Regions from separate parts of the Paenibacillus sp. FSL R10-2782 genome, predicted to be linked through region 1. Evidence: riboswitches for the same ligand, from Rfam matches in the RefSeq annotation. Region 1 holds a riboswitch; each other region holds the start of a gene.
What was found. Region 1 has a riboswitch for glycine ahead of NST83_RS18670 (sodium:alanine symporter family protein). Riboswitches for the same ligand answer to the same signal wherever they lie in the genome.
Positions count from the first base shown of each region.

Region 2: linked by a shared signal. The riboswitch ahead of sdaAB (L-serine ammonia-lyase, iron-sulfur-dependent subunit beta) and the one ahead of NST83_RS18670 (sodium:alanine symporter family protein) in region 1 are both predicted to bind glycine.
Region 3: linked by a shared signal. The riboswitch ahead of gcvT (glycine cleavage system aminomethyltransferase GcvT) and the one ahead of NST83_RS18670 (sodium:alanine symporter family protein) in region 1 are both predicted to bind glycine.

Region 1 covers NZ_CP151951.1:4,131,155-4,134,282, forward strand. The annotation lists gene NST83_RS18665 (carbohydrate ABC transporter permease) at 1-122, shown strand, start outside; gene NST83_RS18670 (sodium:alanine symporter family protein) at 266-1,684, opposite strand; glycine riboswitch at 1,844-1,938, opposite strand; glycine riboswitch at 1,956-2,032, opposite strand; gene NST83_RS18675 (glycoside hydrolase family 1 protein) at 2,224-3,128, opposite strand, start outside.
Region 2 covers NZ_CP151951.1:496,837-499,964, forward strand. The annotation lists gene sdaAA (L-serine ammonia-lyase, iron-sulfur-dependent, subunit alpha) at 1-846, opposite strand, end outside; gene sdaAB (L-serine ammonia-lyase, iron-sulfur-dependent subunit beta) at 836-1,525, opposite strand; glycine riboswitch at 1,736-1,849, opposite strand; gene NST83_RS02260 (DUF6359 domain-containing protein) at 2,063-3,128, shown strand, end outside.
Region 3 covers NZ_CP151951.1:3,942,105-3,945,232, reverse strand. The annotation lists gene gcvPA (aminomethyl-transferring glycine dehydrogenase subunit GcvPA) at 1-335, opposite strand, end outside; gene gcvT (glycine cleavage system aminomethyltransferase GcvT) at 464-1,564, opposite strand; glycine riboswitch at 1,742-1,931, opposite strand; gene gcvH (glycine cleavage system protein GcvH) at 2,232-2,627, shown strand; gene NST83_RS17780 (PTS mannitol transporter subunit IICB) at 3,021-3,128, shown strand, end outside.

The sequences.
Region 1 (3,128 bases):
ATACGGATTATGCGATGGTCATTGCTGGCACCCTGTTGGCTGTACTGCCACTTATCATTTTATTTCTTTTCATTAGCCGCCAGTTTATTTCCGATCTTGCCGCCGGAGCGGTCAAAGATTAGATTTACTGAGCCAGCTTTATCCTGCTCTAAAACGCAAAAAGGGAGTGTCCTCCCAGCCTGTAATGGCTGAGGGACACTCCCTTTCGTTATCCTGGCAAATGTTCTTGCAGAGTCAATATTCTTAAATCCGGATATATCGGACTTTACGATCTGACTGTTTGTCCATTTTCTTCTATGTCTATGGCTGCTCCTGCACTGGCACCTGCGAGTATTCCCTTTTTCTTGTTGGGATACAGGGAATCCATATAGGTACGGGTTTCTGCAACTACAATTCCCGACAAGCCAAGCAATGCAATCAAGTTCGGGAAGGCCATCATGGCGTTAAAGATATCTGCCAGTAACCAGATCGCATCCAGCTTAATAAACGCGCCTCCGGCAACCAGCGCAATGAACAGATAACGGTACGGTTTAATCCATTTGACACCCAGCAAATATTCAACACAGCGTTCTCCATAGTAGTTCCAGCCAAGCATCGTGGTGAACGCGAACATAATCAGAATGATTGTGAGCAGTTCCGCACCAAGCGGGAATGCGCTGGAGAAAGCTTGCTGCGTCATCAAGCCCGCATCGGTAGGACCGCTCCATACGCCACTAACCAGCAGCGTTAGCCCGGTCATTACGCAAATAATCATCGTATCTATAAACACACCTGTCATGGAAATCAGCCCTTGCTCCGCAGGCCATTTGGTTTTGGCGGCTGCGGCTGCAATCGGTGCGCTTCCCAATCCGGCCTCGTTGGCAAAAATCCCTCTGGCTACCCCGCTGCGCATCGCCAGCATAATCGTAGCTCCGGCAAATCCACCCGTCGCAGACGTCGTGGAAAATGCCGAATGCAGCACAAGTGCGAGTGCGGCAGGAATCTGATCGGCGAACCGAATCAGTACGATCATACAGATCAACACGTACAAGCCTGTTTTGAAGGGGACAACTTTGGTCGATACCTTGGCAATGCTCTTGAGCCCTCCAATAGTAACGAGTCCCGTAAGGGTAGCAATAATCAATGCCGTTACAATTGGCGGAACACCGAAGCTGTTTTCGGTTGAGGATACAATCGCTTTGACCTGAGGAAATGTTCCAATCCCGAACAGCGCCACCAGCATCCCGGAAAAGGCGAATAGCATCGCCAACGGTTTAAAGCGGCGTCCAAGCCCTTTTTCAATATAATACATCGGGCCGCCGGAAAATTGTCCATTCCGATCCTTCACCCGGTATTTTACTGCAAGCACACCTTCCGCATATTTCGTCGCCATCCCGAAAAAGGCTGCAACAACCATCCAGAACAGGGCGCCTGGTCCTCCCAGTTTTATCGCTGTCGCGACGCCGACAATACTTCCTGTACCTACTGTAGCTGCCAGCGCCGTACTCAGGGCCGCAAAGCTGCTAACATCCCCGCTACCCTCATTTGGAGCCTTGCCGATCAGCTTGATCGCCAGAGGCAGGCGGAAAACCTGCAACATTTTCAAACGTATGGTCAGCCACAGACCTGTTCCCATAACGAGAATAATCAGTGGAGCCCCCCATATCCAACTGCTAATTGTCTCTAACACATGTACCAAATTCATTTCAACCCGCTCCTCCAGCATATTAAAAAACAAAAAAGAGTCAAATCCGCTGATTCGACTCCTGGAGAGGTTAAAGGCACGAAAAAATACAACCATCTTGTGCAGGATTCAGCCACTAACAGCTCATAAAAAAGCCTAGGGCATCCCCTGTCACAGGTTATTCGCGTCTCTGTCCTTTTGCCTGAGAGTTTAAGCAGATGATATCTGCGGTGCACCTTCGGCGCCCAATTAAGGGTCTCTCCAGAGTTCTGTCCGTTTACGGTCCCGCTTGTTGCTGTAATCAGCCCAAGCACCTGAGAGTTTTGCCCCTTCGGTCGGAACTTACGTTCCATCTCCCGCAAACATCAACCAGACATATGAAATTGTTTTTTATTATACAGAAAACTTTCAGCTTTTTACAAGTGAAAAATTTGTGAAGTTGTTCCGTTTTTTTAGGACGAGCCTATAAAATAAGAGCGGGCGCAGCCAGATTCATCCTCATGATGTTCTTCGCCGCACCCGCCCCCAGACCATATCGGGTTATATTCAGTTAGCTTGGATTACAGTTCTTCGCCGTTAGTGGCAATTACATTTTTGTACCAGTCAAAAGAATCCTTCTTGGAGCGCTTCAATGTTCCATTACCGTCATCGTCCAGATCAACATAAATAAATCCGTAACGCTTGGACATTTCGGAAGTAGACATACTCACAAGGTCGATAGGCCCCCAGCTAGTGTAACCAATCAAATCCACACCGTCCGCAATCGCTTCCTTCATTTGGGCGATATGCTGGCGCAAATAATCAATGCGATAGGTATCGTGAATGGAGCCGTCTTCTTCCACCTTGTCATATGCACCCAAGCCGTTTTCCACGATGAACAGCGGCTTTTGATAGCGGTCATATAATGTGTTCAGCGTAACACGCAGGCCGATCGGATCAATCTGCCAGCCCCAGTCAGAGGATTGCAAATATGGATTTTTCACGCCACCAATCAGGTTCCCCGCTGCCTTCTCGCCTTCCGGACCTGCAGAGACGGTCAAGGTCATGTAATAGCTGAATGAGATGTAATCAACCGTGTTGTTTTTCAAAATTTCGGCATCGCCGGGTTCTGTGTGCAAAACAATATTATTTTCTTCAAAATAACGATTCATATAATTTGAATATTCCCCACGGGCATGTACATCCGTAAAGAACAGATTCATTTGGTTTTCATGCTGACTTTTCAGCACGTCCTCCGGGTTACACGTATGTGCATAGCTTTCCATACGAGCCAGCATACAGCCGATTTGAGAGCCAGGAATAATCTCATGGCCTCGTTTTGTCGCCAATGCGCTCGCCACAAACTGGTGATGCAGGGCTTGATAGATCGCTTGTTGCTTGTTATCTACACGGTCAATGACCACACCGCCACCTGTGAACGGACTCATCGTCATCACATTGATCTCATTAAAAGTCAGCCAGTATT
Region 2 (3,128 bases), 2.0 Mb from region 1:
CTTGCCGGTCGGCGTTTGGGCCAAGCCGCCTTTGGCGGTCTCGCGGTGCTTGGACGGCATTGCGCTGCCGACTTCGAGCATCACGTCGATGACTTCGTCAGACGGGATGGCGCTGCGCACACCCGCCAGAGCCATATCCGCGGCGGCAAGCGCGGTCACGGCTCCCAGCCCGTTGCGCACGATGCATGGAATCTCCACGAGTCCGGCGACGGGGTCGCAAATCAGGCCGAGCGTGTTCTTGAGCGCGAGGCCTACTGCATGGATGGCCTGCTCTGGCGTACCGCCGCGCAGCTCGACCATGGCACCTGCTGCCATCCCGATGGCTGAGCCAATCTCGGCCTGGCAGCCTCCCTCCGCGCCGGAGATGAAGGAATTGTTGGCGATGACGTAGCCAATCGCTCCAGCGGCGAACAGTCCGCGCACCATATGCTCGTCATCCCAGCCAAACCGCTCCTGCGCGCTGATGAACACGCCGGGGATGACCCCGCATGAGCCTGCGGTGGGCGTGGCGACAATGCGACCCATGGACGCATTGACCTCCGACACGGAGAGGGCGTACGCCATAGCGAGTGCCGAGGCATCGCCGGAGCAGGTTTCTCCTGCGCGCAAATATTCCGCCAGGCGTTTGCCATCGCCGCCCGTCAAGCCGCTGCGGGATACGGTGTCCTGTGTCTGTCCGCGATGAACGGCCTCCTTCATGACTTCATAATAATCAGACATTTGGCGGAAGATTTCTTCCTCCGGTGTGTTCGTCTCTTGTACCTGTTCCTTGATCATCAAGCGACCAATCGTAGTGGATTCCTCGGCGCACAAGGCACCTAATTCATGCAAATGGCTAAACCGCATCGGATTCAGCTCCTTTTTTCAAGTTAATCATTCTGATTTCATACATATAAGGCAAAGCCCGCAGCTCGGCAATTAATTCAGCAGAAGCCGGGCTATCGGTTTCAATGGCAGTGAGCGCTTCGCCATCCCGACCTTTGCGATCCACGTGCATATAGGCAATGTTAATGTCAGCCGCGCCCAGCGCTGAAGTCACCACGCCCAATGTTCCGGGCTTATCCGAGTGGAGAAGCACCAGCGTAGGCAGTTCTCCGGTTAGATTGACCCGAAATTCGTTGAGCTGCTGAACATGAATGTTTCCGCCGCCGATCGAGGAGCCTAGCAGCGTACGCTGATCTTCATCCTTCCATAGCTCGAAGCGAACGGTGTTCGGATGGGGGGCGGGCAGTCCGCTGACAGCGAACTCTACTTCCATCCCGGCTTGATCTGCACATTGCTCGGCATCCGGGATCCGGTAGTCGTCTGTATCGTAATTCAGCAGTCCGGCGATGAGTGCCAGGTCTGTACCGTGTCCCTTGTACGTATCGGCAAATGATCCGTACAGCGTCATGCGGGCACGGTCAGGCTGCACACCTAGCCAGTGCCGGGCAACACGTGCGAGCCGCACCGCGCCTGCGGTATGCGAGCTGGAGGGTCCGGTCATAGCCGGACCAATAATGGAAAATACATCCTTAAAACGCATGATGTGGCCCCCTGTATGTTTGAATACCATAAGTATATGGTGCTGCCGCGCCTTTGCGCGGGTGTGACGGTTTCTAATGCTGACGCAGCATGTAAGCACAAAAAAGACAGGATAAGGAAATTTCCCTTATCTCTGTCCTGGTTACCTGAGAGTTTCGTGCGGTGTAATACCGCCTTACCCCTTGGGTGGCTTGCGCTCTCTCCAGAGTTGCGTCAGATGACGATACATGGACCTGAGAGATTATCCGCCAGCCGGGTGCTGACGTCTTGCTCCTTCGGTGCTGCCGGGATGTAATTCCCAGACAGACTCTCCCGTCATCTTCATTCGCGTATACCGTTCAACATTTCCTCCTAAGCGTAATGTATGCCATGCCCGGTGTCAATCACTGGCTGAGATTTTACAAAATCAGGTGTCTTCTCAATAAAAAAGATTAAATTTTACATAATTATGGATGAAAGCAGGAAGGAATTAGAAGGTTGATAGCTAATCTGATAGAGGACAAGCTAATTTATGGAATAATAGGAGGGGCATTTACGTATGGTAAAAGGTTTCAGGTTCACAAGTTCCCGCTTGAAAAGAATGCTGCATCTGGCGGCAATGGTATCACTGCTGATAGGAATTTTTGTTCCATTCGGTCAGGTCAATGCAGAGGGCGCATTGACGGTAGCGGAAGCGCTTCAGAGCCAAAGCAGCGGAGGTACGGTGACGGTAGAAGGCTACGTCGTCGGACATGCCACCGGATCGAAAACGGCTAATTTCTCTGCCCCGTTTGCCAACGATTTTAACGTACTGATTGCGGATCAGGCGAGTGAACGCAATACGTCTAATCTGTTAAATGTACAATTGACATCTGCGTATAGAGGACCATTCGGGCTGTCAGGCCATCCTGAGCTCATCGGCAGCAAAATTCGCGTGACAGGTACGCTGGGTGCCTATAACAATTTTGGTGGAGTGAAAAGCCCAAGCGCTCTGGAACTGGCAAATGGAAGCGATCCTGGGAATCCTGGCGAGCCTGGTCCTGGTACCCCAGGTCAACCCGGTACGACATTGCCGGATGGAAAAGGCAAAAAAGTGCTGTTCGATAATACGCACGCACAGACAGCCGGAGCGGCGGATTGGGTTATAGATGGAGCCTTTTCCGATTTTGCGGGTGGGCTGCGTAATGCTGGTTTTACCGTGGACCAGTTGAACCGTTCCATCCCTTTTACCTATGGCGAGCAGGCTATAACGTACGACAAGCTGCGCCCATATGATGTGTTCATTATTGGCGAAGCCAATGTTGCCTTTAAGGCATCCGAGCAGGCGGCTTTGGTGCAATATGTGAAGAATGGAGGCAGCATTTTCTTCATTTCGGACCACTATAACGCCGACCGTAACAAAAACCGTTGGGATTCCTCCGAGGTTATGAACGGCTACCGCCGTGGAGCCTATTCCAATCCTGCTAAAGGTATGACAACAGAAGAAGCTGCATCACCAGCGATGCAGGGATTAACCAGTTCCGACTGGCTGGCGACGAACTTTGGCGTTCGTTTCCGCTACAATGCGCTCGGTGACGTGAATGCTACCGATATCGTAGCCGCAGATCAATCCTTCGGCATTACGA
Region 3 (3,128 bases), 190 kb from region 1:
TCGCCCTGGCTTACCTCCGGCTGGTAAGGAGTGTAGGCCGTATAAAATTCCGAGCGCGAAGTGATATGCTGGATGACGGATGGAATATGATGATCGTAAATCCCTGCGCCGAGAAAGCTGGCGTGCGTGTCTGTATTGGCATTTTGCCCGGCCAGTCCGGATAAGTGGCGGGTTAAGGCTCTTTCGTCTAGCCCAGAAGACAGGGGAAGCTCCCCCTCATACCGGATCGCCTCAGGAATATCGCTGAATAGATCGTCGATAGACGATGCGCCGACCGCGCGTAGCATTTCCGCTTGATCCTGTTCAGTCATGGGAAGGTAACGATGTTGTTTCATTGGGTCTGGCTCCTTTCAACCAACAAATCGTAAAAACGTAGAACGATTAACAAATGATTAATAAACGATTGCGAACGGGGTAGCGTTAGTAACGGATCACGATAGTTATAGTAAGCCGAGCATTTAAATTAGCGTGGACGTTTATAAAAGGGCGCTGCTACCACCTCGGCACGCAGGCGCTTGCCACGAATCTCGACCCCCAGCGGTGTGGATAGGGAACTGAAACGGCAGTCCACCAGAGCCAAACCCAGATTACGCTTTAAGGTGGGCGACTGGGTTCCCGTTGTGACCTCGCCAATGTGCTGTCCTTCCGCAAAAACGGGATAATGGGCACGCGGTATGCCGCGGTCGAGCATTTCCAGTCCGATCAGCTTGCGCGGAATACCTTGTTCTTTCTGACGTTGCAGGGCCTCTCTGCCGATAAAATCTCCCTTATTCAGCTTGACGAAGAAGCCTAAACCAGCTTCCAGTGGGGAAATGGTAGCGGACAACTCCTGCCCGTACAGCGGTAGCCGCGCTTCGAAGCGCAGCGTATCCCTGGCTCCAAGTCCGGCGGGAACCAGACCATACGGTTCACCGATGCGAAGCAATCCGTCCCACACTGCCGGTGCATCCACCGCAGGCACATAAAATTCAAAGCCGTCTTCCCCCGTGTATCCGGTGCGGGAGACGAGCGCTTTTGCCCCGAACAACTGCACATCCTCATTGAATCGGAAGGATGCCAGCTTCGTAATGTCCGTGTCTGTCACGGCTACGGCAATACGAGCAGCTTCAGGTCCTTGCAATGCCAGCAGTGCTACCGCATCTGATACGTTTTCCAGATGAACGGATGCAGGAGCATGGCGAAGCAGCCAATCCCAATCCTTGTCGATATTGGAGGCATTCACAACGAGCATGTAACGCTCCGACCCTTTACAGTAAACAAGCAGGTCGTCTACTACACCTCCATCCGGGTAACACAGGAGCGAGTATTGGGCCTGACCTGGCTCCAACTGACTGACATCGTTCGTCGTTACCTGTTGCAGAAATGCTTCGGCTTCCTGGCCTTCGACCAAGAATTCACCCATATGCGATACATCGAACAATCCCGCACGTTGTCGGACGGCCTCATGCTCCTTTTGAATGCCACTGAACTGTACAGGCAGCTCCCAGCCGCCAAAATCAATGCAACGAACCCCCGGCAGCGTGCCGTAGGACGAATACAGCGGCGTTTTTCGCAAGTTAGTCATTTTTCCACTCCTATCCGGTGTGATCAGCTAAACAAAAAAGACAGGCCGAAAAAAACGTATGAACGGCAGTCCACACACTTTTTTTCAGCTCTGTCCTTGATACCTGAGAGTTACCCCGGTGCGTACCAGGTTTCCCCTTGGGTGATCCGCCTGTATGGCGAATGCTCTCCAGAGATGCGTCCGGCAGAGGTCCTTTTGCCTGAGAGATTCACCTGCGATGCAGGTTTACTCCTTCGGCGCTGCCCTTGGATCAGCTATATGCCATCCGGTCCTGCCGGTAACAGCTTGATTCCACTCGCTTGCTACCTTGTTTTCACAAGTGGCAGCAGCTATGCGAGTTTTTGGCAGTCTCTCCCTCCACGTTCATCCGCGTTTACAGTTATCGGGTATTTCCAAAAGCACTTGTTATAACCCATTAATACGCAAATTTATTCGAAATGTCAACAAAAATGTCATGAAAAATATTATTAAAAACATTTTATTCATAAATAAGGATATGTAAGCGTTTGTTATATCCTGTCGTATTTTTAATTAAAACAACATATGGAGGGATATGAAATATTTTTGTTAGTATTATTGACATAATAGTTCTTCTTGTCATAATCTTAACCTGTCATAGATGGGTAGGCGAAACAATGTAATCCATATGGAAGCGAGGCGGAGCAGGATGAGTGAAGTGAAGCAGCAATTGTGGTACACGGAGGAACACGAGTGGGTTCAGCGCACAGAGGATGGAACGGTACGAATCGGTATCACGGACTTTGCACAGCATCAGCTGGGGGATATCGTTTTCGTGGAGCTGCCTGGGGAGGGAGCAACGATTGAGCAGGGGGCAGAGATTGGTACTATTGAATCGGTAAAGACAGTATCCGACCTGTTCGCTCCGGTGACGGGAACGGTGTTGAAGGTGAATGAAGAACTGGAAACCACGCCTGAACTGGTAAACGAGTCTCCCTATGAAAAAGGCTGGATGATCGAAGTGGAGATTGGAGAAGATGTAGAGGAAGCACTAAGCAAGCTGCTGTCTGCGGATCAGTACGAGCAGTTGACTGCCAATGAGTAATAATGGGGCAAATTAGGTTGGATAACTGAATAAGAGTGGCGTTTGTCCGCTCGGTTTTGTATAAAAATAGTCGCGATGATTGGGCATAGCGGCTATTTTTTGCTGTCTTTTTTGGCAAGCGTAATTACGTGTTTTTTCCTTACTTAGAGGTTATTCCTTGTACAGAAATGGTATAGATGACGCATGGTTTCTCGATTAAATTCTAACGTTACAGGCCATATTAAGAGGAATTATGCCTAATGATTTCGCGCCTGTTTATCTTAAATTTAAATGTTGTCATCAACGTTCATGACGAAAGTACGTTTTCATTTCGTTGATGAAGATAGCGTTGTCATTTAGTATGAATTTTAAGAAAAGGTAGTGATGCTTTTTACCTATAAGGAGGATATGAATATGAGCACAGTGGACGCAAAGTCCAATTCAAACGGAGGCGCACGCGTTGCCGTACAGCGTTTTGGTCGTTTTCTCAGTGGTATGGTTATGCCCAATATGGGAGCTTTT